Linked DNA regions of Haloferax marinisediminis. The main gene of each other region encodes a partner of the protein of the gene in region 2 in a complex. Links are inferred from orthologs where the notes say so. Each region holds a gene or a part of one and is shown on either strand. Other genes may lie near its edges. The genes, in order: GJR98_RS00220 and GJR98_RS04655.

The links.
Region 1: the proteins of GJR98_RS04655 (region 2) and GJR98_RS00220 are in contact, whole or in part, in a crystal structure (PDB 3CW2), measured with the Saccharolobus solfataricus proteins. The link is inferred for Haloferax marinisediminis from one-to-one orthologs. Residues at the interface, in WP_009988771.1 of Saccharolobus solfataricus: Asp222, Lys225, Pro226, Gly227, Thr228, Gln229, Phe230, Asn231, Leu233, Lys234, Gly235, Leu259, Phe273, Thr274, Lys275, Tyr300, Leu301, Asp302, Pro303, Ser304, Leu305, Lys307; in WP_009989173.1 of Saccharolobus solfataricus: Val185, Arg186, Thr187, Asn188, Glu189, Pro190, Leu191, Gly192, Val193, Glu194, Ile196, Lys197, Ile200, Ser201, Leu204, Ile217, Lys218, Ile219, Tyr220, Thr221, Ile222, Gly223, Ala224, Pro225, Tyr227.

Annotation. Positions count from the first base shown.
Region 1 is NZ_WKJP01000001.1:34,240-45,489, reverse strand. The notes cover bases 5,071-7,875. They hold GJR98_RS00220 (translation initiation factor IF-2 subunit alpha), read right to left. Parts: upstream 6,971-7,875; coding sequence 6,170-6,970; downstream 5,071-6,169. Other genes in these bases: GJR98_RS00205 (HAH_0734 family protein), read left to right, coding at 7,711-7,875; GJR98_RS00210 (50S ribosomal protein L44e), read right to left, coding at 7,188-7,469; GJR98_RS00215 (30S ribosomal protein S27e), read right to left, coding at 6,989-7,183; GJR98_RS00225 (RNA-protein complex protein Nop10), read right to left, coding at 5,985-6,170; GJR98_RS00230 (proteasome assembly chaperone family protein), read right to left, coding at 5,162-5,929. In the rest of the region: GJR98_RS00250 (Na+/H+ antiporter NhaC family protein), read left to right, coding at 221-1,825; GJR98_RS00245 (AEC family transporter), read right to left, coding at 1,917-2,888; GJR98_RS00240 (phosphoribosyltransferase), read right to left, coding at 2,994-3,707; GJR98_RS17380 (DUF7563 family protein), read left to right, coding at 3,919-4,089; more of GJR98_RS00235, read left to right, coding at 4,192-5,070; more of GJR98_RS00205, read left to right, coding at 7,876-7,974; GJR98_RS00200 (DUF2298 domain-containing protein), read right to left, coding at 7,971-10,316; GJR98_RS00195 (glycosyltransferase), read left to right, coding at 10,413-11,198; GJR98_RS00190 (GtrA family protein), read left to right, coding at 11,191-11,250. UniProt on the Methanocaldococcus jannaschii protein: eIF-2 functions in the early steps of protein synthesis by forming a ternary complex with GTP and initiator tRNA.
Region 2 is NZ_WKJP01000001.1:890,142-901,565, forward strand. What follows is about bases 5,499-8,477. They hold GJR98_RS04655 (translation initiation factor IF-2 subunit gamma), read right to left. Parts: upstream 7,615-8,477; coding sequence 6,382-7,614; downstream 5,499-6,381. Other genes in these bases: GJR98_RS04645 (DNA-directed RNA polymerase), read right to left, coding at 5,499-5,983; GJR98_RS04650 (DUF188 domain-containing protein), read right to left, coding at 5,991-6,359; GJR98_RS04660 (DUF6517 family protein), read right to left, coding at 7,807-8,477. Outside these bases: GJR98_RS04605 (ACT domain-containing protein), read right to left, coding at 1-351; GJR98_RS04610 (CPBP family intramembrane glutamic endopeptidase), read left to right, coding at 639-1,454; GJR98_RS04615 (non-canonical purine NTP pyrophosphatase), read right to left, coding at 1,552-2,184; GJR98_RS04620 (DUF5808 domain-containing protein), read right to left, coding at 2,236-2,514; GJR98_RS04625 (bifunctional N(6)-L-threonylcarbamoyladenine synthase/serine/threonine protein kinase), read right to left, coding at 2,604-4,262; GJR98_RS04630 (30S ribosomal protein S24e), read right to left, coding at 4,299-4,604; GJR98_RS04635 (GTP-dependent dephospho-CoA kinase family protein), read right to left, coding at 4,672-5,211; transcription elongation factor subunit Spt4, read right to left, coding at 5,214-5,411; more of GJR98_RS04645, read right to left, coding at 5,411-5,498; more of GJR98_RS04660, read right to left, coding at 8,478-8,616; GJR98_RS04665 (DUF5787 family protein), read left to right, coding at 8,733-9,716; GJR98_RS04670 (hypothetical protein), read right to left, coding at 9,729-9,941; GJR98_RS04675 (MBL fold metallo-hydrolase), read right to left, coding at 10,125-10,949; GJR98_RS04680 (ATP-binding protein), read right to left, coding at 11,102-11,424. UniProt on the Methanocaldococcus jannaschii protein: eIF-2 functions in the early steps of protein synthesis by forming a ternary complex with GTP and initiator tRNA.

The DNA.
Region 1 (11,250 bases), 860 kb from region 2 along the record:
GCCGGTACCGCTTGCGTCGATGAGGCCGGTACTGCTTGCGTCGGCGAGAGTGATGAGAACCGAGAACCTCGCGACGCTGAGATTCGTCGCCGCAAAGATGGCGTCGATACGTAATCGGGTGTACCGCCGGCATCAGCAGTGTTGCCCGGTTAACGCCTTCGAATTATGACAGGAATAAATCAATAAGATATATAATGAATGTCCTATGTAACCAATTATCATGGCGTCAGAATTCGGCGTATTGTCACTCGTACCGCCACTGTTGGCAATCGTGCTGGCAGTTGCGACCCGCAGGGCGATGCTGTCGCTCTTCATCGGCATCTGGGTCGGTGGAATCATCTACACAGGTGGTACCGGTGTTGCACAGTTGTACGATTGGATCGTCTCGTCCATCGGTGGAAGTACGTTCAACGCGAAGATTCTGGTCTTCACGCTCCAAATTGGGGCCGGAATTGCACTCATCTGGCGGTTAGGAGGTGCAATCGCTATCACCAACTTCGCGACGAAACGGATCGACTCACACCGGAAGATCGGTATCGCGACGTGGTTGCTCGGCATTCTGTGGAACTTCGACGACTACGCGAACAACGCGATCGTCGGCAGTTCGATGAAGAACCTCGCCGACGAGCTGAAGATGTCGCGCGAGAAGTTGGCGTATCTGCTCGACTCGACTGCTGCACCGGTGGCGACCATCGGTATTTCGAGTTGGGTTGCCTTCGAAATCGGCCTCATCGCCAACCAGTACGAAGAACTCGGTATCCAGGCGGAGACGCCCTCTGCTGCTGCGACGTTCATCCAGAGTATCCCGTTCAACGTGTACGCGATTCTCGCGATCGCGATGGTCGGTATCATCGTCATCACGCAACGTGACTTCGGAGAGATGCTCGACGCCGAGTCCCGTGCACAGCGGACGGGTGACGTCATCCGAGAGGACGCACAACCGCTCCAGAACATCAAGGACGAACTTGGTGAACCGCTCTCTGATAATGCTCCACTGCGAGTGTTCTTCCTGCCAGTCATCGCGCTCGTTTCCGTCGTCATCGGCGGCGCGGCGATGATGGGCTACGCACCCGGCCGAACGCCCGTCGAGATGGTCAGTAACACCGACGTTGCGACGGCGCTCGTCTGGGGGTCGTTTGCCATGGTTACGATGGCCGTCGTCGTCGGATTGAGCGAGGACATTATGTCGCTCGGTCAGTCGATGGAGACGATTCTCGACGGGTTCGGGACGATGCTCCCAGCAGTCAGTATCCTCGTGCTGGCGTGGTCTATCGGTGCCGTTGCGAGTGCGTTGGGAACCGGGGCGTACGTCACGCAGTATGCGGAGGGCGTCGTCTCGCCCATGATGGTTCCCGTCGTCGTCTTCGTCACCTCGGCGTTCATCTCGTTCGCTATCGGGACGTCGTGGGGGACGATGTCCATCATGACGCCGATCGTCATCCCATTGGCGTGGGCGATTGGTGGGAACGACCCGAGCTTCATCGCTGTCGCCATCGGTGCGATGTTTAGTGGAGCAATCTTCGGCGACAACTGTTCGCCAATCTCGGACACCACCGTCCTCGCGTCGACGTTCGCGGGGTCGGACCACATCGACCACGTCCGGACACAGATGTACTACGCGTTCACCGTCCTCCTCGCCACCATCGTGGTGTACTTCCTGTACGGTGCAACGAACCTCAGTCCGCTCGTGTTGCTTCCAGTCGGGATTCTCACGCTCGTCGGCCTGGTCTACGGGTTCTCCGAACTGGACGCTCGGCGGAAGAACCTCTCGGCGAAACCGACTTCGTCGAACGCATCCACGAGAAACGTGAGCAGCGACGACTAACACCTCTTTTCGCACACGTTTCTCCGTCCGCACTCGCAGCCCACTCGACCACTCGCGAGAGACGAGACGGGGTTCTGTCCCGAGTCTGTGGTTACACGACGAGGCCGGCGTCCAGGAGGAAGATGAGAACTGAGAGTATCGGGACGCTCAGGAGCGTCGTCGCGAAGACGGCGGCGGAGACGAACTCACCGAGATTGACTGTCGACCCGCTCGTGTCTCCGAACTCGCCGACGAGGATGAGCGGCGTCACCGCAGCGGGCATCGCAGATTCGAGGACGAACGTCCGCGCGACGACGGGGTCACCGAACCCAGCGACGAGGACGATTCCAACGGCGATTGCAGGGGCGACGACCATCTTCAGGCCCGCGACGAGTCCGACCTCTCTGAGCGTGGACCCGAGGTCTGCACCTGCGAGTTGAATGCCGAGGATGAGGAGCATGATTGGAATCGACGAGTCGCCGACGAGTTTGAGCGTCTGCATCGCGGCGATGTCAGTCGGCGGAACGACACCGAGCCACCGGACGACGAGTGCAGCGACGACGGCGTACACGAGCGGGATACGGAGCACCCGCCCGAGTCCGACGCGCCAACTCGGTGTGTCGTCGCTACCGCCGGACGACCCCCGACTAGCGATATAGACGCCGAGCGTGTAGATGAGCACGCCCTGCACTGCGAGGTAGACGACGGCGGTCGACCGACCCGTGTCGCCGAAGGCGAACGAGGAGACGGGGATGCCGTAGTTCCCGGAGTTCGGGAAGGCAGAGACGAGAACGAGCGCACCGAGGAGCGGTTCTGAGAGGCCGGCGAGTCGAGCGAGGCCCCCAGCGACGAGAATCATCACCACGTGGTAGACGACGACACCGGCCGTGAGCGTCGCCAACGTCGCGCCGGCGAGTTCGGTCGTCGCGAGGCTATAGAACACGAGCGCAGGCGCGAGAACGTACACCGTCACGGTGTTGAGTGGGTCCGGGTCGATGTCGCGGGTCCGCCCCAAGACGAACCCCACCGCACCGATAGCGAGGATTGGCAACAGGGCTGTGACAAAGATAGACAGAAGCGACATGCGCGTGCCGACGGATGTAACGCTCACCAACGTTTCGCTTCTGCCGCGAAAAGAACGGAGACCACAGCTCCCTGCGCCTCGCTGGCGCGGGGGCGTTGGCGTCGATTAGGCGCCGACGCCGTCGTTTTCGAGGAGACGCCACGCACCGTCGCCAGCAGATTCGACGACGTTGCGTCGCTCCATCTCCGCGATGACTTCCTGCATCCGGTCGGGTTGGGCAATCTCCATCTCGATACGGTCGACGTCGTGGAACTCTGCGAGGTAGTGACGAATGTCGTCCAACTCGAACGTCTCTTCGTCGGCTTTCGACATGACACCAGAGATGAGGTCGATCATGTCCTCGATGAAGTTCCACGGGTAGACGACCCACGCCCACTCTTCGAGACGCTCGCCGACGTAGTCGGGTTCGAACTCACTCGTCTGGAGCAGTTGGAGCGTCGCGGTACGGACTTCGCCCGCGTTTCGGTCGGTCACGTACTCGTAGGCGTGTTTGATAGACCCGCCGGTGTCGGCGATGTCGTCGATGATGAGTACGTCTTTGCCTTCGACGCTTCCCTCTGGCATTGGGTAGCGTACTTCTGGTTCGTTCGACTTCTGGGCAGTACCGACGTAGTGTTCCATCTTGAGACTCGTCAGGTCGTCGAGCCCAACGAAGTCGCAGATACAGCGCCCCGCAAACCAACCGCCGCGTGCCAGCGCGACGATGACTTCGGGTTCGAACTCGGACGACTTGACTTCGTCCGAGACGTCACGACAGAGTCCGTAGATGTACTCCCAGTTTGTGATGGTGCACTTAAATTCGTCGGGGAGATCGCCCATATCTTCTGTTCACCGTCCATATTGCAGTGCCTAACGCCCTTTAATCTGTACGTCTCGTTCCGACCGTGGGTGACAGTCACAATGTGCGGAAAAGCCCAATTAAGAGACCATTAACCCCGGATTCGTGATTTCAGGCATACACTAACACATGCTAACAATGCACATAGTTATGTCGGGTGAAGGTGTACCCGATTTCGTAGGTGAGCTAAACATGCACACGTGTGGTAACTGTGGTGAGTTCGTGTCCCGTGACTTCGTTCGCGTCTTCGGCAACGATATGGACGAAGTCGTCGGTTGTCCATCCTGTATGAACATGCGAGAGGTGATGCAGGGGAACGGTGCGGCCGCGCAGTCGAGCCGTGTCCGTTGGACTCGCGCGTAACCCAAGACGTCCAACTATCCGGTCCCCGAACAGCTCTCTTTGTCCTCCATTTTCGCCCGCTGACCCACGGGTTTGATACAGTGTCGTGCAGTGCGCACTTCCATGGACCGACGCCGCGCCCTCCTCGTCGACGCGTTTACGACCGAACCACTGTCCGGTAACGTCGCCGGTGTCGTCCCCGACGCCGACGGACTGGACGCGGAACAGATGCGCGCAGTCGCAGCCGAACTCGGTGCGAGCGAGACGGCGTTCGTCTGCTCGTCGGGCAGTGCAGACCGCCGAATCCGCTACTTCACGCCGACTCAGGAGATTGACCTCTGTGGTCACGCGACGATTGCAGCGCACGCCCATCTCGCCGCCGAGCGCGCCATCGAACCGGGAACTCACACGCTCGAAACGAACGTGGGGACACTCGATATCGAGATCGGAGAACTCGGTGAGGTCTGGATGACACAGGACGCACCGACGATACAACAGCTCGACGTCGACTACGACCGAATCGCGGAAATGCTCGGTGTCGACGTCGCTGCACTCCGTGACGTGGGCGCCGACTTACCCATCGCCCTCGCATCGACGGGGCTTCCGTTCGTGGTTGTTCCGGTGAACTTCCTCGAACACCTCTCTGCCGCGACTCCCGACTTCGATGCCATCGACGAGTTCGCCGCAGAATACGACGCCGCGGGCATCTACGCGTTCACGTTCGATACCATCGACGGTGACTCGACGCTCCACGCCCGCTGTTTCGCACCGGGTGTCGGCATCCCCGAAGACCCCGCCACTGGCACTGCGAGTGGTGCGTGCGGTGCGTACCTCCGACAGATGGGTGCGTTCGATTCGGTTCCTGACGAACTTCGGTTCGAACAGGGCCACTTCGTCGACCGACCGAGTCTCGTCCGCGTCACCGTCGACGAGCGGATTCAGGTCGGTGGCCGGGCGGTGCAGTCGCTCGATGGTGAACTCGCCGTCCCCGAATTCGAAGCGGACGACATCATCGAGGCCTGACACCCTCACTCGGTGCGGGCCGCGATACTCGTTCTCCCGATGCCCGACGCCTCGACCAGTCTCCGACGACTTAGCCGATGTACCGCAGGTCGTCGTCGCTCGGAATGCTCTGTTGTTGTTGCTGTTGCATCTCCTGAATCTTCGCGGCGACTTCTTTCATCTCTTCTGCCCGGTCTTCGAGGGCTTCGAAGTCGACGCTGAAGTCGAGGAGCTCTTGGAGGACTTCGATGACGACCTGTGCGCTCTGTGGGTCGACGAGATAGCCACTCGTCTCGCCCATCAGACACGCTGCAGTGAACCCACGCCGGCCGCCGAGTCCGAGGAGGAGGCCGGAGACGCCGACGATGCCGCCAGCGGGTTCGCCGTCGCGGAACTCGACGCCGACGTCTTCGAGTTCTTCCACCTGTGACTCATTGGTGACGGCACCGAGGACCGACGGTTCGTCGACGAGTTCGCCGGTGGGGACGCCGCCCAGTGCGAACAGTCGGTCTGCACCGAACTCCTCGGCGATGTCGAGGAAGGTGTCTGTGAGGTGGTAGTGACCCTCGTTCGACTGCGCCTGGTGGTCGCCGGTGAGCAAGAGCAAGTCTGGACCCTCGCCCGGCGTCTCGACGGCGTGCACTTCTGCGTGCGTCAACTCGGCGACGCCCGATTCGAGCGTCACCTGTGGCGGGAACACGTCGGCGTAGATTCGACGGACCAGCGTGGCCTCTTCGAACTCTTCGAGCAGGTGCTCGACGGCGAGCTTCCCGACGTTTCCGACACCCGGAAGCCCCTCGATGAGGACGGGGTCGGAGAGGTCAACCTCTGCGACAGCCTCGATTTCGATGTCGTCCATGCACGTAGTGCCGAACGCGCCGGTTAAGAGGGCGTCGGTAGCCGAACGCTCTCAGCTACTCCTCGGCACGCCGACGCTTGCGCGCACGGCGGTAGTCGCCGTACGTGTCGTCGGGGTTGTACGGTGCGGGCGCGCTGTTCTCTGTGGGTGCGCCACACTCTGGACACGTAGAAGAAAGTGTGTACACCGGGCGGTTGTGGCGGTCGTGCCACGCGCTACACACCCGGATGTCAGATTTCATTACTCGTCGTCGCCGCTTCGTTCGCGGTGGTACGATGCAGTGCCTCCGGCCGCTTCGATGGCTTCGCGGGCACGGGCGACACTCGCGTCGAGTTCCGATTCGGCGGTCTTGTAGTCGGGTGCCTTCACCTTGATGCGGTATTCGGGCGCACCGACGTACGTGACCGTCAGTTCGATTTCGTCGCTGACTTCACCGTCGCCTTCGGCGGCCTTCAGGGCCTCCTTGACGTCGTCGACGCCGGTGCCTGCTGGCGAGCGGAGGTCGACGTAGCCGGTGACGTTGACGTACGGCACCGAGACGTTCTGTCGTGCGGTGTCGACGATGACTTCGATTTCGTCGTCGTCGAGGTCGACGTCTTCGAGTGCTTCGGTGCCGTGGATCGCGGCCTGCTCGAAGCTGTCGTAGAGTGTCTCGAACTCGGCGAGCAGCGCGTTCGCAACTGCGCCGTACTGCTCGTCGGAGATGTCCTCGCCGAATGCGAGGGCCATCCACTTGTCAGCCTTCTGCTCGTTCTTCCACTCCTGAATCTTCTCTTTGCGCTGGTGCTCGTTGACGTCCTTGATAGAGAGGTCGATCTGCTGCGAACTCTCGTTGACGTCGAGCACCTTGGCGACGACGGTCTGTCCCTCGCGGACGTGGTCGCGGACGTTCTTGATCCATCCGCTGGCGACTTCGCTGATGTGGCAAAGCCCACGCTTGTCTTCGTACTCTTCGAGGTCGACGAAGACACCGAAGTCCGTAATTTCGTCTACCTTTCCGACGACGAGTTCGCCGGAGTCAGGCCATCCGCTGTACTTCATGAGGAGTCCTCCGGGACGTTACGCCTCAAGTTCGTCGCTGTCGCGACGCTCGACCGTCTCGACGACCTCGCCGTGGAACTCGGCGTTGCCACCGGTCGGGGTCGCGAGGGTCGTGCCACAGACGGCACAGTTGACGACCGAGGAGGCCTTTCCGAAGACGATCTGTTCGTTCTCACAGTCACTGCAAGCGACTTTGTAGAAATTTCCTGCCATGTGTTTACTCCTGGAATTCGAGACGGCCTGCTCGCCAGCCCTTGCGCATGTGGGCCTTCCCGCAGTCCGAGCAGATGTACTTCAGGTGGGTCTTCTTCGTCGGCTTGTCTCCACCGGGAACCTTGGAGAACTTACCGGCGTTACCGATGGTCGCCTTTCCGCGTCGGGTCTGGCGGGCGTTCCACTTCATTCCGGTCGGACGACCCTTCCGGACTTTCTCGACTTCGTGCTCGTGGTGACCCTTACAGTTGGGGCAATACGTGTTGAAACGGCGTGGCATCTGCATAGATATCGACCTTGTGGAGGGATTTGGTGTCGCCCGTTAAAACCCGTTTGGTTCGCCGCGACGGCGAGACTCGCTCTCGAAGCCCCATGCACCGGTTGTGGCACGTGTGGACACTCCACGAGCGAGCTCGGGTCGTCCTCTCAACGCGCGAGTGCGCGCAGTGGAGAACACGGTTTGCCCGGCGCTCGCGTGCACGCCGGAAGCCGAAGCGATTAAGCAGTGACTGTGCCAATCCCGGCACATGAAGAAGCTCATCATCCACGGCGACCCCGGTATTCGGCGCGACGCCGTCATCAACTACGACGGCGAAGAGTACATCTGCTTCGCGATCGACCGCCAGGGCGACTGGCACGGTCCGGACCGCGTCCAACTGTGGTGCACCATCGGGACCGAAGACGAGCGCGAAGCGTTCGAGAAGCGCGAGTTCGTCCCTCACTGGCTCGACACCGAGGGCGTCGACGCCGAGGCTATCGAGGTCGTTCGAAAGAGCGGCCAGGCCGCCTAAGGTAGCCTCGCTTCTTCTACTTCGTAGACCACAACCGACCCAGAGCGGTGCACCGGCGTCAACCACGGGACGTCGGTGTCTATCTCTCCGTAGCGTGCGCGCTCGCCCGGCCCGACCCAGACGTACTGCACGTCGTACGATTCGATGAGATGGGCCCGCGTCGATTCGTCGCCGACGTACATGGCGTCGACGTCTCGAACCCGGTCGTAGTACGCGTCGGGTCCGCGGTAGCCGACTTCGTGTGCCCACCCCGCCACGGTTGGGACGCCCGTGAGACTCGACTCGGGATTCCCGCGCCACGCGTACATGACGTGCTCTCGTTTGTCGTCGACTGTCGCGGACCACGACGTTCCGGGTGCGGTGAGGATGGTCGGGGTGCCTTCGACATTCTCGTCGAGCCACGTTATCGCCGTCGCCTCGTCCGGGTGGTACCACTCGGCGAACGCCGTCGCGTCGAGCGTCACTTCGGGAGGTGAACCTTGCGCGTGGTCTGCGACGGCGAGGCCGGCGTAGACGGACGTGGAGGCGACGAGCAGGACGACGACGGCGACGCCGACGACTCGAATCGCGCCCGAACGGACGTGGAAGTCGACGTTCGGGAGCGACAGGTCGCTCGCGTCGGCCGCGTCGCGGACGAATCCTGCGAGAACGGGGCCCATCGCGCTCCCCCAGAGGACCCACACCTGCATGTACGTCTTGAACACCGTGTTCATCCGCCCCGGCCCGGCCTGTTCGTTCACGAAGACGAGTTCGACGAGTGCCACGAGGCCCGCGCCCGCAACGATGAGGACCGTATCGAACCGTGGGGTGTCGGCGAGTCTGAGTACGACCCATCCGACGACGACGAACGGAACGACGAGTGCGAGGGCCGCGAAAGAGTGGACGACCGCGACAGCAGTCAGCACCACGAGGCCGAGAGCGACTGGAAGAACTTGCTTCGAACCCAGTCGTTGCACATAGTGGAGCGCGAACGCACCGATGAACGCGCCGTGAACGAGGAGGAGGGGGCCGAAGCCACTCCGGTCGACTGGCCCGAGAATCTCGATCGTTCGGGTGCTTCCACCGCCCGCGACGCTACTGAGGAGGAACGGACTCGCGAGGACGACGGCGACGACGCCTGCGACGCCGACGACGGCCGCAGTTCCGACGAGCCGGGCACTCTCTTCGGCAACTGGACTCTGTTGGGTGAGTGCTCGAAGTCGCTCACGGCCGGGGAGGAGCGTCCACGGACGCGCCGGTGCGAAGACCATCCCGAGGAAGAGGACGCCGAATATCGACGGGAAACTCCACGTGTCGACGACGACTTGCAGTGCGCCGACGACGGCGGTGACGCCGACGAGCAATCGTCGTTCACGGACTGCGTCTTCGGGCGTCTGGAAGTACGCGAACGCGAGGCCAGCGGCGAGGAGCAAGAACGGCGTCCCCATCATGTGTGCGTGCAAGTCACCGTTGAGCCACGCGAACAGCGGGAACTCGTTTATCGTCCCGGGAATGATGCGACTCGCGTCCCAGTACGAGAACTCACTCGGCCTCGCGAGGAGCTGGGCGACGGTGTACCGTGAGCGTTCGGCGACGAACTGTGCGAGTTGTCGCTGGATGTCCTCGGGGAGCTCGCGAAGCAGGAAGCGACCCGCCGTGACGAGGTTACTGGCGAAGCCGACGAAGAACGCAGAGAGGATGCCACCGAGGCGTCCGTTGGAACCGGTGACGACCGAGATGCCACGCCCGAGTTCGAACGCTGCCGTGACGAGGAATCCGAAGAACCCTGCGAGTGCGAGGTTGTAGGCGAACTCCGGTTCGGTTCCCGTGAGCCACGCAAGCAGTATCGACACGAGGTGGCCACCGTAGTAGTAGCGGACCGACTCGCCCGCGAACCACATGTCTTCGGGCGGCAGGACCGAGGCGCGAGCGAGTGACTGGAGGAGACCGAAGTCGAGGAACTTCTCGCCCCCACCAGCGTGGACTGCCGGGTCGAGGGCGCGGATTCCCACGGCGAAGAAGAACGCGAGGGCGAACACTGCGGCGGCTTCGGCGACTGCCCGTGTGTCGATGTCGAGGTCGGACGCGAGGCGGACTTCACCGCGACGAAGTGCAGTCCTGTCGAGGCCACTCAGTGCCGAGGCGACGACGAAGACGCCGAGACCGACGAGGAGCGTCGCGGGACCGAACGAGACGTGCCCGAGGTAGTAGACCGGCAGGGTCACGACGACGAGCGATACGGGGAGTGTGAAACCAGCGCCGTGGCCGGGGAGGCGGCGGAACAGTCGGGCCGAGAGCGGGAGACCGACTGCCCAGAGGGCCGCGAACATCACCAGCCAACGGACAACGAGGGCGTACTCCATCTGTCGGAGGAAGGTTCGGCCGACACAATACGTGTTGTGATGGCTGGTGCGTGCGAGAGCGGTTTGCTTTTTACCCCGTTCGAAGAATGGACGTGCATGTCGCAGTCTATCGGGGTCGTAGTTCCTGCCTATCGGCCGAACCCCGATCGTCTGATTCCGTACGTTCACGCCCTCGTCGAGGAGATCGACCCCGAGGTGGTCCGTGTCGAACTCGACGCACCGGATTCAGAGACCCTCGACGCACTCGATGTGCTCCCAGCGGTCGCTGTCGTGAACCCCGTCGATGCGCGCCGCGGGAAGGGCGCGGCCATCACCGCGGGGTTCGAAGCACTCGACACCGATATCCTCGCGTTCGCAGACGCCGATGGGAGCACCCCGGCCGAGTCGATGGCGAGGGTCGTCGACGCAGTCCTCGAAGGTGCTGACCTCGCAGTCGGGTCACGACGACACCCGAAGGCGACGGTTGCGTCCCACCAGACCGTCGCGCGTCGCTACCTCGGTGACGGATTCGCGTGGTTGGCGCGCCACCTCACCGACGTTCCGTTGTACGACTATCAGTGCGGTGCGAAGGCTCTCACCGCGTCCGCGTGGGCGGACGTGCGAACACACCTGTACGAACCGGGCTTCGCGTGGGATATCGAACTCATCGCCGTCTCGGGCGCGTTCAACCATCGTATCGCGGAAGTCCCGGTGGTCTGGGAGGACCAACCGAATTCGACCGTCTCGCCGATAGACACGAGTCTCAAGATGGCTCGTGGCCTCGCTCGCTCGCGTCACCGTGCGCGGACGATTCGAGAGGACAGAATCCACGAGTTCATCGCCGCCCGAAACGACCAGCGAACCCTCGTCGAGGAGTCCTCGGTAGAGGTCACGGATGACTGACCGTCTCTCTGCCCTCCTGTCTGGCGCCCGGTTCGGCAAGTTCGCGTCGGTG
Region 2 (11,424 bases):
CTTCTTCGTGGCTACTGGGACATCTTCCTCTTTGACGAGAACGTGGTCGGTCGAATACGCAGAGATGGCGAATATCGAGATATCTTCGTCGGCGAGCGCGGTTGCCACCGCCGCGAGAAACCCGACGAGTTCGAACGGGAGGACCATCTCGAATGTGAGGCGCTTCCACCCGGGTTCCGATTCGATGACGTTCTCGCCGCTGACGGTTCCCGCTTCGGCAACCACCGTCGTCTCGTTCTCGTCCTGAATCGTCGCAAACGCGGCCGACTCCGGATGTTCGGTCTTGTAGACGGTGTACGTCTCGTCGGAGACGGTGACTGTGCCGCCGTCGAGGAACTCGGTGGGATTCATACAGAGAGTGTCGCACCTGTCTGTGTAAACGATACGTTCGGTGCCTGCTTCTGCTCCTGTGTGGCGGTACTCGTGAACCACATTGGTCACCAAATGAAACCCCCGGTCACCATACGAATCCCTCTGTCAGCAAGCGCACAAATGGACGAACGTCGACAGCGGGCTGGTTTGGCACGCTCCAATTGAAAGAAATTGGTCGACACCGTCGTCCAATGTTGAATGTCCTCGAATATTGTGCGAATCATTATGCGTTCAGAAAGCAATCTTTCGATAGGGGTGAACAAATGATGAGTTCCATCTCAGAACGTTCCAATCAGTACATGTTGAAGTGGCCGCTCCTGTTCGCGGTCGCGATTATCGTCGGCAAGACGGTCATCGAAACGGCTGGCGTCATCGCCGGTGGGGCGGTCGGTCTGCCCGAACCGGCACTCCCTGTCATCGCGCTCCTGCTCGCGTCGGCCATCGCCCTCGGCCTCGTCTGGTGGTCCGGGTGGTGGCGTGACTCCGGCTTCGTCACGACCGTGCGAAATCTCCCTGCTCTGACGGTGCCGTTCCTTCTCCTGTTCCCCATCGTGATTTACTTCGGGGTGGTCGAGATTGACGGCCCAGTCTTCGGGTTCCTCCTCCTGCTGTTCTTCCTCACCGGATTCTCCGAAGAGGTGTTCTACCGTGGATTCCTCCTCCGATTGTTCCTGCCGCGCGGCCGGGTCTACGCGGTGGTCGTCACGGCGGTCCTGTTCGGGCTGAGCCACCTGCCGCAGTTGCTTCAGGGGTTGACACTCACCGACAACGCCATCCAAATCGCTCAGGCCATCATCTTCGGCCTGCTCTACGGGGCTGTCCGCCTCCGAATCGACAGCATCTGGCCGCTCGTGTTCATGCACATGCTATTCGACGTGACCGCTGCGATAGGTGGGGTGTTCGGGCCCACCGCGGTCCGGACCATCTCCGACATCCCGCTCGCCCTCTGGCTGGTCATTCTCGTCCCGAGTCTCATCGCGGCGGGCTACTACCTCTGGAAGCCGAGTACGGCGACAATCGACGGCCATCCAATCTCCGAACAGCCCGAACCGATAGTCGGTGATGTAGCGCGACCGGGATAATCGCTCGACGGACGCTTCGCGCCCGACGAGGCATACCTCGCTCACTCTGTTCGCTCGCTATACTTCTGGAAATCGTAGATTTCCAACGTTTGCTTCGCTACCGCTCAGCAAACCACGTCGCAAACTTCGCTAGCGCCCGCCCGCGGTGCGAGATACTGTTCTTCTCTTCGGTGCTCATCTCGGCCATCGTCTTGCCGTCGTGTTCGAAGATCGGGTCGTAGCCGAACCCTCCCTCGCCACGCGGTGGGACGATACGGCCGTTGATGACGCCTTCGAACAGTTTCACGGGGAGCGCTTCGGTCTCTTCTGCACTCTGTTCGGCACCGCGGGCGGCCGCGACGGTCCGGTCGTCTTTGTCCACGGGGTCGGGACTCGCTTCGAACGGTTCGCCGTCACAGTACGCGAGGACGCACCGGAAGGACGCGCGACGGGGTTCGTCGAGTTCGGCGGCGGCGAGTCGATAGACTGCCTCGACGCCGAGTGTGTCTTCGACGTAGGCGGAGTACGGCCCGGGGAAGCCCTCGAAGCCGTCGATAAAGAGACCGGCGTCGTCGACCAGTACGGGTTCGCCGGCGTAGCGGTAGGCTTCACGGGCGCCGTGGGCCGCGATGGGGCCGAGTTCGGAAGCCTGCACCTCGGTGTAGTCGAAGTCGAGTTGCGTGACGTCGTCGTCGAGATAGTCGAGGGCCTCGCGGACCTTGCCCTCGTTCGTGGTGACGTACCGGAGCATACCCGCCCATCTGCGGGCGGGCGTCGAAAAGTCGTCGGTGTGTCGTGCGCGTTAGTCGACGATGACTTCCACGGGGCCATCGTCGGCTTCTGCTGCTTCTTCTTTCTTCTCGCGGCTCTGGCGCTCGTTCCAGAGGAGGCCGCCGGCGACGAGGAGGACGAGCCACGAGCGCCAGCTCGCGAGGTTCAGCGTGTAGCCGATGCCGAACGGCTTCTCGACGAGCATGCCTTTACCCGGTTGCCAGTACGACGACAGGAGTCGCCCCGCGCTCGGGCGCTCGAAGTTGTAGGGGATGCCGAAGAGCGTTCCACTTTGAGGTTTGTCTGCCATACGAGACAGGTACGCCCGCTGACGATAAATCATTTTGGCCTTCCGACCAGTTTCGGTGGAGTGCCCCACCGACTCGCTTTCTCGGACGATTACCGGTACCGCCCGCGCGACTCGACTTGCCGGAGGCGAGCGATGACTTCTGGTGACCCGACAGATTCGTAGCCTGCTTCGAGCGCGTCGACCAGCGGCGCGGCGTCGTCCGCGGTGCCTTCGACGCTCTGGGCGAACACGTGGAGGTCCATCGCGTGGTCTTCGACGTGACCAGTGTGGTATCCGAGTCCGAAGTCGATGAGGTGGACTTGCGTCTCTCCGTCGGGCCCGGTCCCGACGCGGACGTTCCGAGTCGTCGGGTCGCCGTGGACCATGCCCGCCTCGTGGATTCGCGCGAGGTACTCGCCGACGATGCGAACCGCCTCTGGTTCGAGTCGTTCTGCGAGGTCTGCGTCGCCGACTTTCTGGAAGGTGATGACACCTTCGACGGGGTCGATGTCGTGGATGATGGGCGTCCGAACGCCGGCGCGGCGGGCGTCACTCACCAACCGTGCTTCGGCCTTCGTCCGCTCTCTGCGGAGTTTGTCGTCGAGTTCCGGGTGTCGGTACGTCTTCGGGACACGGCGCTTCACGACGTCGTCGGCGCCGATGTCGACTGTCGCTTCAGCCCCACGAATCTCACCGTCGTCTGTGTAGGCACGAGCGACGGATTCGTCGGTGCCGCGCCACGTCACGTCGACCTGGTCGGGGCGGAAGTTCGGGTCGACGGCGGAGTCTTCGACTGGGAGCGTGTCGCCCGCGGCGAACATCCGCGCGCCGCAGAGGGCAATCATCCCGGCGTTGTCACCGAGGAACCGCGGTTCGGGTGCGTGGAATTTCGCGCCGCGCTGGTCGCACATCTCGGCGAGCATCTCGCGAAGGCGAGCGTTGTTCCCGACGCCGCCGCCGAGAACGAGTTCGTCCGTCCCCGTGAGCGAGAGCGCGCGTTCGGCGACTTCCGTGAGCATGCCGAAGATGGTCTCTTGCAACCCGGCGGAGATGTCTTCGACGGGTGTGCCGGCGTCCGCTTCGTCCTTCGCGGCGCTCATGATGCCCGAGAACGAGAAGTCCATCCCCTTGACGACGTACGGTAAATCGACGTACTCGCCGTCTTTGGCAGCCGCTTCGACTTTCGGGCCGCCGGGGTGTTTCCACCCGACGTGGCGGGTGAACTTGTCGATAGCGTTGCCCACGCCGGTGTCCATCGTCTCGCCGAGGACGCGGTACCGGCCGTTGTGGTAGCCGAGCAGGTGCGCGTTCGCGCCCGAGGCGTTCAGACAGACGGGTGACTCGAACCCAGACTGGTAGCGCCCGATTTCGAGGTGAGCGACCATGTGGTTGACGCCGACGAGTGGGACGTCGAGCGTCTGGGCCACAGACCGGGCCGCAGTGCCGACGATACGGAGACACGGACCGAGCCCCGGCCCGCGAGAGAACGCTACAGCGTCGACGACAGGGCCGTCACCGTCGTGTCGCTCGGCGGCGTGGCCGAGCGCGACTTCGACCACTTCGGGGATGGCACTGCCCATGTGTTCGGCCGCCTCGCGCGGGTGGATGCCGCCGCTGTCCGGCTGGTAGGGGTTCGATTCGATGAAGATGTGGTCTGCAGAGGGGTCCGGTGTTCGGTCGGTCCCCACGCGGAGGGCGTCGGGGTCGTCCGTCTCGAAAACCGCTGCGCTCGCGGCCCAAGCAGTACCTTCGATTCCGAGAATGCGCATCGAGAGTCGGTTGAAAACGGCGATTCGAAGCCGAGTTTAGGCCTCTTCGGCCTCGACTTCGGCGTCGGTAATCTTGTTGCGTTCGAGCATGTGTTCCTGTTCGACGTCGCGGGCGAACTCGGGGCTCTCGTAGACCTTCGCGTAGCCAGCGGTCTTGCGCATGCCGAACTTCGTGTCGAGTTCGTGGACGACGACTTCGTCAGAGTCCTTGTTCAGCTTGGCCGCGAGAGAGTCGCGAACCGACAGACGGGAGGGCGTCGCTTCCTCGTGGACGATCTCGAAGCGAACGTCCGAGCGGTGCAACATGGGGTTCTCCTCCTCGGAGATGATTTCGATTTCCATGGTTAGTTACCCGTAATTGCCCGCGAAGCAAGTAAAAGGATTTCGAAGGGAGAGGAGAGTCCGCTAGTCAGGCCTCGATAGGGGCAAGAACCGTCTCGGTATCGCCGTCGAATTGGAAGAGCAGGTCGCGCATCTCCGTCTTGGCCGCCTCGTCGACGGTGATGCGGACCATTCCCTCGTCTGGTTGGCCGTACACGACAGTCGACCCGAGTGGTGCGGCGAGAACCGCAGGAAGCGTCGCGAGGTCCTCTTCGCCGTCGACGAGGAGGGTCGTCGGTCCGTCTGCGGCGAGTGCGTCGACGAGTGCCGCGACGAGGTCACGCGAAATCGTGCCCGGTTCGTTGGTGACCTCGACGAGGCGACCCGTCTCGACCGCGCGACGAATCTCGTCGCTGACGGCCTCTCGCTTGGTCTTGCCGTCGACGACTGCGACGTCCGGCGGTCGCTCGGCGCGACGGAGGTAGAAGGTGACGACGTCGCCGACGGCGACGAGTGGTGCGTTCGTCTCCTCGCTCGATGCGTCTGCGAGGAGTGCCTCGGCGTCCGTGTAGACGGGGCCGAACGGCTCTTTGAACGCTGCGCGGAGCGCCGTCGGCAGGGTGAGCATTCTCAGCGGACCTTGAGGGCGTAACCGCCGGGTTCGGTGACTTTCATCTCCGTGGCGATTTCGCTCTGTTCGGGGTGGGTGATGACGACGTAGCCCGCCCAGTCTTCGGTGAGACTGCTCGACCCGCAGTTCTCACACGTCTGTTTGTCGGGTTCGTTGACGAAGTGACACTCTCGGCAGGCGAGGCGCTTCTTCGCCATCAGTTACCCTCCGCCGAGGCCTCGCTCTGCTGGCGCTTCTTCTCGAGCCAGCCGTGCTTGCCGAGCCCCGGCTGTTTCGCGGTGAGGCCAATCTTCGAGTCGCGCGGGTTGCGCTCGTCGATACTCTTCGTGACGATGCGGGCGCGGACCTCGTCGTCCACGGCGAGCGTCTGGTTGGACTCGGTCGACGCGAGCTGCTGGTTCTCGCCGTCGTAGGCGAGGTATTCGTCGGAAATCTGCGAGACGTGGAGCAGTCCGTCGACCGGTCCGATGCCGACGAAGGCACCGAACTCGACGACTTCGACCACGATCCCGTCGACGACCTCCTGCATGTCTGGGTCGTAGGTGATCGCGTCGAACTCGGCTTCGTAGTAGACGCCGGGGCGGTTGGGCAACACGGTGCCCTCACCGATGTCGTGGACGTTCACGACGCTCACGACGCTTCCAACGTCTTCGTCCATCCGTCCTTCCAGTTTGTCCTGCAACAGTCGCTTGACCCGCTCGGGCGTCACATCGCCCAGGTGGCGTGGCGGGACTTCGACTGTGTCTTTGAGTCGTACCCGTTTGTACATAGTTTCGTTAAGGTTCCGTGACCGCCAGTGTGGCGTGCCCCCGGATGCCGATGACGGGAATCCCGCATTCGAGCACCCTGTCACGGAGGGGCTTGTCGTTCGTGACGACGTAGTCCGTCTCGCCCGATTCGGCGAGTTCGACGATTGCGTCGTCGGCGTACGATTCCTCGGTTTCGACCGCACGGCACCGAGTCGCTAGGTCCACACCCACGCTCGCGGCGATGGCCTCGGTCCCGCCGCCCGTCGAGAGCTTCTCCAGCTCGTCGAGGACGGCCGTGGGGACGACGAGGTCCGCGTCGGCCGCGAGTAACCGGTCGAGTTCGTCGAACACGCGAACGTCGAGTTCGACCGGCATCATGAGTGCGTTCGTGTCCATAACGACTACGGTGGCGGTCACGTCACTTGAGCGTCCCGATACCGATGAGGCGCCAGCGAGCGCCAACACGACGGTTGATTGCTATCTTCGCACCCTCTGCCGCACAGACTGGGCGCTTGAGCTTAACTTCTGCCTCGCCGCTGCGCGCACTCGTCACCGCACCGACGGTGGTCGCGGTGCCGACGGTGAGCATCAGCGGTTCGCCAGTCGAAATCTCGTCGACGCTGTCGTCTTCGCTGCCGACGACGCGGTCGAGCAGGTCCACGTCCATCGTGAACTCCTCGCGCGTCGGTGGGAGCGTGCCGGGCTTGCCGGCGACCTGTCCTGCGAGCGCGTCACCTTTCGTGACACTCGGGTCGAGGCCGGTTCCGACACCACAGAGACCACCGGGCTGGACTTCGTCGACCATGTTGCCGCCCGCTTGCAGCGACCGAATCTCGGTCGTGATGGAGCGCCACTCGGTCTGGCCTTCTTCGTCGACTTCGCGGCCGGGACGGAGTTCGAGTTCGTCGCCCTCTTCGAGTTTCCCGGCGACGACGCTGCCGCCGATGACGCCGCCCATGAGACCCTCCCAGGTCGTCCCCGGGCGGTTGATGTCGAAGCTGCGTGCGACGAACATTCGGCTGTCTTCGGTCTCGTCGCGGTCCGGGGTCGGGATGTTCTCCTCGATTGCCTCGATGAGAACGTCGAGGTTGACCTCTTGCTGGGCGCTGATGGGGACGATCGGTGCGTCTTCGGCGACCGTTCCCTTCACGAACTCCTTGATCTGTTCGTAGTTGTCGACCGCCCGTTCGCGGTCGACGAGGTCGACCTTGTTCTGCGCGATGACGATGTTCTCGATACCGATGATATCGAGCGCCATCAGGTGCTCTGCCGTCTGCGCCTGGGGGACATCTTCGGTGGCGCTGACGAGAAGAACGGCGCCGTCCATGATGGCCGCTCCAGAGAGCATCGTCGCCATGAGCGTCTCGTGACCGGGCGCGTCGACGAACGAGACGGTACGCAGGACCTCAGTTTCGTCGCCGTCTTCGGTCTCTTCTTCGACTGTGTAGCACTCCGGTGCATCGGCACCGGGAATCTTTCGGAACGTCGCGTCGGCGTAGCCGAGGCGGATGGAGATACCGCGCTTCATCTCCTCGGAGTGTTGGTCCGTCCACGACCCAGACAACGCCTGGACGAGCGTCGTCTTTCCGTGGTCGACGTGACCGACGAGTCCGATGTTCACCTCCGGTTGCTGTGGATTTTTCGTCACCATTGACCTCCTGAGAGTAATCTTGGGTAAACTTGGCCCCGAACGACTGATAAAGGTGCTGTTCTCGGAGCACTGGCGCTGTGGCTACGTCGGGCGGTCACACACAGCGTGGACCGATTCAGCGGCCAGTCCACCGTCGTGGGACTCGGAGTGCCCACACCGTCTGTCACTTCTGGTCGTGCTCCGACAGGAGCCTCACTCGACTGCCGTGACGAGCGACCGAAGCTCCTCGCGGTAGGCGTCTGGGGTGAGTCCGAGGTCGATATCGACCGACACCTCGATGGCCGAGGTGGGCTCTTTGGTCACGCCCAAATCGAGGTTCTCGCCGGGGTGTGCACCACCTGCGATGAGAATCGAGCCGTCGTGTTCCCACACGGCCAGGAGGCCGCTCACGCCGAGTTTCTTCCCGTCGATTTCTAGCTGTTTCTCCTCGGTCAGTGGGAACGTGATGCCTTCGAACGGGAACGCGGCGCTGTAGTTGGTCACTCGCGCAGTTTCGCCCGTCTCGACGGTCAGCGACCCCGACGACGCCTGTTCGATGTCTGTGAGGCCGGCAGACTCCAACTGCGATTCGAACTGTTCGCGCGCTTGTGTTTCGACCTGTTCGACCACTGGTCCCCGTGCTGCGTCAGGGAGCGTCGCCAGACTCGGGTCGAGCGTCACGCGCGTGGCGAAGAACATCGAGAACTGGCCTTCGGCCTGTCCGAGCGTCTTCTCTTTCAACTCGGTCGCCAGTTCGATGTCTTCGAAGACGAGCGTCCGAAACGCCGCCGAGACGCTCACTGGCCCGAACGACTGCTCGAACGCTGGGTCACGAGTCTGTTCGTCGACCTGTTCCCACCCGCCCTCGTCGAGTTTCGACTCTGGTACCTTCGGTGGGCCGCGCGCTGCGGTGGCCGTACTCCCAGAACTGCACCCTGCGAGACCCGCGAGTCCTGCACTCGCTGCCACGCCGAGGTAGGTCCGTCGCCCTAACCGCCTGTCTGCGTCGTCCTGCCCGGACATTACTCGGAATTGATTCGTCTTCGTTCAAATAGGTACGGGTGGACTGAATCTCTGATTCCAACGACTGTTCCGCCCCGAGAGCGAGATTTTTCACCGTCGCACTCTCAGTTCGTATCGTGCCCGCACCGGTCTCGTCGCCGTCGGAGTTCGCCTTCGAACTGGCACTCTGTGCCCACCTCGAACAGACGACAGACTGGCTTCCCGCCCGCCAACTCGGCGCGTCCGTCGCCTCGCCGGGGAGTCGAATCATCGATATCTGTGCCGTCGTCCCCGGCCCCGAATTCGACGACCGAACGCGCATCTCTGCACGCGACATCCCCGCGACGGCCATCGAGAGCGATGTCGGCGTCGGCCGTGCAGTCTTCTGGCGCGACGCGTTCGACTGTCACCCTGCCCGTGCCCGACGCGCGACAGACCGTGCCGTCGAGGCTGGCTTCCTCGAATCAGAACGTCGCCGCGGCCGAGAGTACGTCCGCCGTGCGACCCGCTACCCAGACGAGTGGTTCTCTCGCCTCGTCGGCATCGAGAACAAACCGGACCTCGGCGAACCCGGCGACCTCTTGCGGCAACTCCGTCTCGACGTGAGTCTCTCGCTCTTCGACGAAGTCGTCCTCGCCACGGAGAGTTACGTCACGGGCGCGCACCTGAACCGTATCCCAGAGGAGGTTGGCGTCTGGCGCTTCGACCCCGAGACGGGCGAGCGAGAAGTCGTCCGCGAGGCCGACACACTCGCCGCCGACGCAATCGGTGTCGAACCCGTCGAGTACGAATCGCTCCACACTGACGTCGCACTCGTCTCTCCTGCCGACAAACGAACCGCTCGCCTCCGACTCGCAGAACGCGCCTACGGAAAGGGCTGGCGGCGATACGACCTTCCGGGGTGCGCCCACGCCAGCGTCGATTCCGATGGCCGACCAGTCTGCGAACACTTCGGCCGCGTCGTCGACCCGGGGTCTGAGTGCGGAAGCACGTGCGGCGGATTCACGCCGGCAGATGCGCCAGCATTCGACCGAGAAGGACTCCGAGCGTCTCGAACTGGGTGGGTCGCAGACCCGCACGGCGTCGCTCGAAGACAGTCGGGTCTCGACCGCTTTTCGTAGACTATCGGGGACTCACTCTGCGTCGGCACGTTGCTCGACGGAACCCCAGTAAGTGACGAGCAATGCACCGACGATTGCGACGAGGACGACGAACCCGACGAACCCGACGATGTCTGTTTTCCCCGTCTCGACGTAGCCGATGACGAGGTTGAGCAGGCCGACGAGGATGCCCGCCACCATGAGATATCTGAACGCCGTGTCGCCAGCAATCGTTCGGAGGCTCATGTGCTGTCCCTCGTCGGTGCCGTGAGAAGCCAGAGACGGACTGTACCGAGCGATGTCGAGGGGAAGAACATGCCCTCTCTCGTCGCGCTGAGCGCAAAAATCTACTCACGAGAGACTGACTCTCTCGGTGTTCGGACCGTCTCTGGTTCTCCCTCGTTCGCCGCACTGCACCCAACACGTGACCTACAACTCGTACACTTCACCGTCAGTCGCCAACGGCTCTTCGAACGCCTCGTCCGGCGGGTAGTAGTGGGCGACGTGGACGAGGCGGGTCACGTCGGCGTTCAGGTCTTCGCCGAGCGAAATCGCTCCTTCTCTGGTCATGTGCTTCGTGCCGAACGTTCGCGGGACGCCGTTCTCGTCGAAGTCGTCGCCGCCGGCAGGGTGATACTCACACAGCGACGCGGGGACGATTGCCTCCGCGAGGAGAAGGTCGGGGTCGGCGAGGACCGCCCGCGACTCCTCGGGAATCGCATAGGTCGAATCGCCGGAGATAGAGAGTTTTGCACCCGTTTCGGGGTCTTCGATGGCGACGCCGTAGCACAGAAGCGGCGGGTGGACGACGGGGACGAACGTCACGTCGAACCCGCAAGTGCGGAACGATTCGAGGGGCGTCTGGTCGTGAACGTCGATACGGTCTAAGTAGTCGAACTTCGAGCGAATCGTGTCCGCGACGCTCTCGTCGGTCAGCGGGTCGACTTCGTCTGTCGCGTGCACGTCGAGGTGGTCGAGCAGGCGGTAGACGTTGCCGAGGCCGTCTAAATGGTCGAAATGGATGTGGGTAACCAGGGCCGCGTCGGGAAGCGGCGTCTCCTGTGTGAGAAACTGGTGGCGGAAGTCGGGACTGAAGTCCACGAGGAGCGATTCGTCTGTTCGCTCGTTGTAGACGTGGACCGAGAAACGCGTCCGCTCGATGCCGCGCTCGCGGGCCTCGCGACAGGTGTCGCAGTCGCACCCGACAGTCGGCGTGCCGGTCGTATCGCCCGTCCCGAGGAGGGTCACACGCATTGGTGAGAAGTCAGAGACGGCGGGGCTTAAGGGTGGGTGGACCGCGGTGGCGAGTTACTCGTCTTCTGTCTCCCGGTCAACTACCTGGAGCGCGTCGGCTGAATCGGTCCGACTGACTGCCAACGACGGGGGTAGAAAGTAGGTGGTCGAGATTACTGCGCTGCGCCGGCGTCCTTCTGCGTCTCGCCTTCGTGTTCGTCGGCGTGGTCGTGGTCGTGGTCGTGATCGTCGTGACTGTGGTCGTGTCCATCGCCTGACCCGGCGACGAGTTCCGACGAGTCCGACATCATGTCGAGGTTCTTCAGGTTGTCACGCTCTTCGAAGTCGGCGACTGCTTCGAGCAGGTCGTCCTGTGTGAGTTCCATCCGCTCTTCGGTGAGGGCTTCGAGGACGGCCTCACGAAGCACGAGTCGGAGGTCAGAACCGGTGAGCCCTTCCGTCACGTCGGCGATGGCCTCGGGGTCGAACTCGTCGA